2 regions of the Serratia sp. TSA_198.1 genome follow, and region 1 is predicted to be linked to the other one. Evidence: predicted binding sites of a transcription regulator. Region 1 holds the regulator's gene; the other holds the start of a gene.
What was found. The regulator LexA, encoded in region 1, represses DNA repair genes until DNA is damaged. The targets are predictions, from matches to a motif close to TNCTGTATGTACATACAGNA.
Positions count from the first base shown of each region.

Region 2: a site for LexA is predicted at 1,717-1,736, ahead of dinB (DNA polymerase IV). Genes of this name have one in related genera too.

Region 1 covers NZ_JBQZFP010000009.1:55,269-58,496, forward strand. Annotated here, with positions in the region: gene plsB (glycerol-3-phosphate 1-O-acyltransferase PlsB) at 1-444, opposite strand, end outside; gene ACUTSW_RS23525 (diacylglycerol kinase) at 594-962, shown strand; gene lexA (transcriptional repressor LexA) at 1,081-1,689, shown strand; gene dinF (MATE family efflux transporter DinF) at 1,791-3,128, shown strand.
Region 2 covers NZ_JBQZFP010000011.1:7,619-10,846, forward strand. Annotated here, with positions in the region: gene pepD (beta-Ala-His dipeptidase) at 1-596, shown strand, start outside; gene dinB (DNA polymerase IV) at 641-1,702, opposite strand; gene ACUTSW_RS24460 (glycerophosphodiester phosphodiesterase family protein) at 1,940-2,836, shown strand; gene nqrM ((Na+)-NQR maturation NqrM) at 2,874-3,101, opposite strand; gene ACUTSW_RS24470 (FAD:protein FMN transferase) at 3,109-3,228, opposite strand, start outside.

The sequences.
Region 1 (3,228 bases):
GCCGTTCAGCAAGCGCAGATGCGGCGTGCCGTGGCCTTCGCGGCCTGGGGAACGGCCAAACATCACCGACACCGGCAGCATCTGAATATCGAGATCCGGGTTGCTGCGGTGCAGATCCAGATAGTCGTGAAACAGTTTTACCGACTCTTCTTTCGGTGTGTAGTAGCGGAACACGCGCGGGCCGTCGTGAATAAACACGTGGCTTGGCAGTACGGTGCCGTCTATCTCCAGCGGATTGAGGGGGTCGGGCAAATCCTGCGCCAGGCACTGGGTGCGCAGCGTCAGTAAATCCGCCTTGGAATTATAAGGTAAAACATACAAAATCGGCCGTGAGGGATCCAACCCTAACTCCGTGACCGGATCTGAAGGGATAACCTTACTTCTTACCAACAATTTGAGTGGTAAATTCAATAATTTATAATAAATTTTACGCCAACCTGACATAACAACGTGAAGCCTCTTGTTAGCAATGCGCCGCAAGCATACCAGAAACCGGGTAGCAGATCTGTGGTGTTGGAAAACCGTGAGCCGGGAGAGTTTCCTGACCCAAGCTCTATAATTATGACTTACCTCTGTGAAAGGCACTAAAAAACATGGCAAACCAAGCAACCGGCCTGACCCGTATTATTAAAGCCGCCGGCTACTCATATAAAGGCTTTTCTGCTGCCTGGCAGCACGAAGCCGCATTCCGCCAGGAGCTGGTGGCGACCGTGCTGGCTATCATACTGGCGATCTGGCTGGATGTGGGTGTGATAGCGCGCATTTTACTGATCGGATCGGTGCTGTTGGTCATGATCGTCGAGATGCTGAACAGCGCGATTGAAGCCATTGTCGATAGGGTGGGCACGGAACACCACGAGCTTTCCGGGCGGGCGAAAGATATGGGGTCGGCGGCGGTAACGCTGACGATCATACTGGCGCTGTTTGTCTGGGGTTCGGTATTGTGGCAGCACTTTGCCTGAGTGGAACGCTCCGTTGCGGCGGGGCGCTAATCCCTGATTTTTATTCATTCTTCGGTTCCCAAGCCGCGCTTACCTGTATATACTCACAGCAAGACTGTATAAACAAACAGGGGGCGGAATGAAAGCATTAACTACCAGACAACAAGAAGTCTATGATCTGATTCGCGATCATATTTCGTCAACTGGCATGCCGCCAACGCGCGCCGAGATCGCCATGCGTCTGGGGTTCCGTTCGCCAAATGCTGCAGAAGAACATCTGAAAGCGCTGGCGCGCAAGGGCGTGATCGAGATCGTCTCCGGCGCTTCACGCGGCATTCGCCTGCTGATGGAAGATGAAGAAGGTTTACCGCTGATTGGCCGCGTGGCCGCCGGTGAACCGTTGCTGGCGCAGCAGCATATCGAAGGGCACTATAAGGTGGATCCTTCTCTGTTCAAACCGAGCGCGGATTTCCTGCTGCGGGTCAACGGCATGTCGATGCGTGATATCGGCATTCTCGACGGCGATCTGCTGGCGGTGCATAAAACCCAGGACGTGCGGAACGGCCAGGTAGTGGTAGCGCGTATTGAAGATGAAGTTACGGTCAAGCGCCTGAAAAAACACGGCAATGTGGTTGAACTGCTGCCGGAAAACAGCGAGTTCCAGCCTATCGTGGTCGACCTGCGTCAGCAAAATTTCACCATTGAAGGTCTGGCGGTCGGCGTGATCCGCAACGGCGACTGGATTTAATCGCTACGCCTGAACGTTGTCCTCTGATTTAAATCGCCCCAGCTCTGGGGCGATGTCATTTCTGATTCATTCAAACCTTACCGCCACGGGAACATTTCACTATGCGCCTGCTTTCTGCCTTCACCAGCGATACTGATAAAGCCCTATGGCGCCTTGCGTTACCCATGATCTTTTCCAATATTACCGTTCCGCTGCTCGGGCTGGTGGATACTGCGGTGATTGGCCACCTGGATAGCCCCACCTATCTGGGCGGCGTTGCTATTGGTGCCATGGCTACCAGCTTCCTGTTTATGTTGCTGCTGTTCCTTCGCATGAGCACTACCGGTCTGGCGGCACAGGCGCTCGGTGCACAGGATCCTCAGGGGTTGGCGCGCGCTTTTATGCAGCCGTTGTGGCTGGCGGTGTTGGCCGGTGTGGCGATTGTGCTGCTGCGCCACCCGTTGATCGATATGGCGTTGCAGATCGTGGGCGGCGATGGCGCGGTGCTGGAGCAAGCGCGGTTATTCCTCGAAATCCGCTGGCTAAGTGCGCCGGCGGCGTTAGCCAACATGGTGATCCTGGGCTGGCTGCTTGGCGTGCAATACGTGCGTGCACCGGTGATCTTGCTGATTATCGGTAACCTGCTGAATATCGTACTGGATATCTGGTTGGTGATGGGGCTGGGTTGGAACGTGCAAGGGGCGGCGACGGCGACCGTCATCTCTGAATATGCCACCCTGCTGCTGGGGCTATGGCTTGCCTGGCGGGTGATGCGCATACGAGGCATTTCCGCGCCGATGCTGCGCCAGGCCTGGCGCGGTAATCTGCGGCGCCTGCTGGCGCTGAATCGCGACATCATGTTGCGTTCACTGCTGCTGCAAGCGTGTTTTGCCTCACTGACCATCTTCGGTGCCCGGCTTGGCGGCGACGTGGTGGCGGTAAACGCGGTACTGATGAATTTGCTGACCTTCACGGCCTACGCGCTCGACGGCTTTGCCTACGCGGTAGAGGCGCATTCCGGCCATGCCTATGGCGCTCGCGACGACAGCCAACTGCGCAAGGTGTGGCGCGCCGCCTGTCGCCAGGCTTGTTTGGTGGCACTGGCTTTTGGGGTGGTGTATGCCGTTGCCGGGCAGCAAATCATCTCGGCATTAACCTCTTTACCCGAGTTGCGTACGCTGGCGAGCCATTATCTGCCGTGGCAGGTGGTGCTGCCGTTAGTCGGTGTGTGGTGTTACCTGCTGGACGGCATGTTTATTGGTGCGACCCGCGGCGCCGAAATGCGCAACAGCATGGCGGTGGCGGCCGTCGGTTTCGGCCTGACGTTGTTTACCGTCCCTGTATTAGGCAATCACGGATTATGGCTGGCGCTGGCGGTGTTTTTGTCGCTGCGGGGCATTGCGCTGGGCTGGTTCTGGCATCGTCACCGGCTGCGCGGTACCTGGTTTACGGTGCAATAAGTCAGAGAGTTTTATAGATAATTGAGTAATTTTTCTTATGTTTTTATTTATATTTGCTTACATGTTCACAAGCGACATGCCAGTCGGGTAGTACCTTGTT
Region 2 (3,228 bases), on a different contig from region 1:
ACGAGCTTTCCGCCAAAGAGAAGAACATCACCGTGCTGCTGGAGCCGGTGACCAGCGCCTCTCAGGCGTTGACCGCCGACAGCCAACAGCGTTTCCTGGCCCTGCTGAACGCTACGCCAAACGGCGTGATCCGCATGAGCGACGCGGTAAAAGGCGTGGTGGAAACCTCACTGAACGTTGGTGTGGTCACCACCAGCGAGAACGAAGCGGAAATCATCTGCCTGATCCGCTCGCTGATCGACAGCGGCAAAGATTACGTGGTCGAGATGCTGACCGCGCTGGGCCAGTTGGCCAACGCCAAAGTGGCGCCGAAGGGCGGTTACCCAGGCTGGCAGCCGGACGCAGACTCACCGGTCATGCATCTGGTGCGCGAGATCTATCAGGATCTGTTCAACAAGACGCCGAACATCATGGTGATCCACGCCGGTCTGGAATGCGGCCTGTTCAAAAAGCCGTACCCGAACATGGATATGGTGTCGATTGGGCCAACCATCACCGGGCCACACTCGCCGGATGAGCAGGTACATATCGAAAGCGTCGGCCTGTACTGGAAGCTGCTGACCGCGCTGTTGAAAGCGATCCCAGAACGCGCCTAATCGCCGCGTTTAACGTTAAAAGGCTGGCCTCTCGCCGGCCTTTTTTATTCCCACGGCAACAGCAGTTGCCGCTCAAGCTGCGGATCCAGCAGCGTTACGTGCAAGCCGACCAAGCGCACGCCACGGCCTTCCCGCCGCTCACGCCATGCCTGCCGCGCCACGTTGAGCAAATCGTCTTTATTCAGCACCGGCCAGACGTGTTCCTGAGTGGTTTGTTGAAAATCCTGAAACTTCAGCTTCACGCCCTGCCGAGCGATATGCAGGTCCGGTTTCACCTTGCGCAGCCGCATTTCCAGCTCGGGATAGAGCTTGTCGACAATCAGCGCCTCGCAGTCTTCCCAGTCATGAATGTCTTCCGCCAGCGTGCGTTCCACCCCCACCGATTTACGCAACCGCTCCGGCGAAACCTCGCGCAGATCAATGCCCTGGCAGCGCTCCCACAGCACCCGGCCAAACTTGCCGAAGCGCTTGAGCAGCAGCGCCAGATCGTACTGTTGTACGTCGGCGCAGGTGATTAGCCCCACGTCTTCCAACCGTTTGGCGGTCACTTTGCCCACGCCAGGGATTTTGCTCAGGGGCAGTTGCCGTAAAAAAGCCGGCACCTGCGCCGGCGTGATGACGTATTGCCCGTTCGGTTTGTTCAGCTCCGAGGCAATTTTGGCGAGGAACTTGATCGGTGCGATGCCCGCAGAGGCCGTGAGATTAAGCTCTTCGGCAATCGCCTGGCGGATTTCCTGGGCGATCAGCGTCGCCGAACCGTTGCACTGGGTGCAGTCGGTCACGTCCAGATAGGCTTCATCCAGCGACAGCGGTTCAATCAGCGGAGTGTAGCGGGCAAAAATTTCGCGAATGTGCAGCGAGGCTTCCTTGTACGCCGCCATACGGCCTGGCAACAGTTTGAGGTGTGGGCACAGTTTGAACGCCATCGCCGTCGACATTGCACTGTGCACGCCATAGCGGCGTGCTGGGTAGTTGGCGGTGCTGATCACTCCGCGTCGGTCGGCGCTGCCGCCGATCGCCAACGGAATATCGCGCAGGCTGGGATCGTCGCGCATTTCTACCGCCGCGAAGAAGCAGTCCATATCGACATGAATGATTTTACGCATCGCGCCTCCAATAACACTGTATAAGTATACAGCCAATAATCGAAAGCTCAAGACTCGGTGGACATGGAAAAAACGGCGTTTGAGCCAGATATTTCCGCGTTGTTAAAAAAGCTTAATTTTTCAATAGTATGATTTCCGCTGACTTACTCTCTCATCCTTGTACCCTATGGATTTCATGTGACGGCTCACAAGGCTGCGGCTCGAAAGACGACGGGTACATCATAAAAGGTATTCCGCATGATCAGGTTTTCCCATTTGCTGTTGGCTTCCGCACTGTCGCTGGTTTCGCTGGCGACGGGTGCCGCCGTCGGCCATGCCCCAGCCATTATCGCCCACCGCGGCGGCACCGCAGACGCGCCGGAAAACACCCGCATCGCGATTGAAACTGCCCTGAAAAATGGCGCCGACGCCATTTGGATCACGCTGCAGCAATCCAAAGACGGCGCGATCGTGCTGTACCGCCCTTCCGATCTCAAAGCATTGACCAACGAGCAGGGGCCAGTCTCCGCCCATACTGCCGATCAACTGGCCAAAGTGGATGCCGGCTGGTCATTCGTAAAAGGTGAAACGCATCCGTTTCGCGGCAAAGGCATAGGTATCCCGCGTCTGGACGAGATCCTGGAGGCTTTCCCCAAGGTGACCTTCTATCTGGATATCAAGTCGCCGGACGCCGATCCGACGCAATTTGGCAAAGCGCTGCTGACAACGCTGGAAAAGGCCGATAGCCTGAACCGCACCCGCGTGTATTCTACCGATGCCAAATACCTGCAAGCGCTACCGCCACAAATCAAACGCTTTGAAAGCCGCGACGAAACCCGCACCCTGCTGGCCAATGTCGCCATGGCGCACCAGTGCGAATTGAAAGCGGATAATCAGCAACCGCGCTGGTACGGGCTGGAGCTGAAACGTGAAGTGGAAGTGGTAGAGAAATACACTTTGGGCGAGGGGCGCTCGAAAGCGTTTCTGACCTGGGATAAAGAGTCGATCGATTGTTTCCGTTCACAAGGTCCAGCGCACATCATTTTGTTCGGCGTCAATTCACCGGCGGAATACCGGCAGGCACTGGCGCTGGGGGCCGACGGGGTGATGGTCAACTCACCGGCCGACGCGAAAAACTTCCGCAAGGCCAAATAGCCGGTAGAGAAAGGGGCGCCACGTGCGCCCCTCGTCTTCAGATGATCCGGTGTTTTTCCAACTGCCGCCGCCGCAGCGCCGCTTTGGCTTCGCGTTTCTTGCGCGCATCACAGGGCTCCGGGCAGTCGCAGACCTTTTCTATCCCCAGCGAAGTGATGCCGCCGCAACTGCCCTGCAGGCTTTTGCGCTTGAACACATAGCCCAGCGACATGCCGCCGATCACCAGCAGAAACAACACGAAGGTGGCGATAAATACCGTCAACATAGCGGCCTCATAAGATCTTTTTCAGATAGGGTTTAAACGCCTCAGAGTAGCGCTCTTCAAATCCGTTGGCGGTTTTCACAATCATGAACACCGGGATCCCCATCAGGTTGGCCAACGCCATACCTCG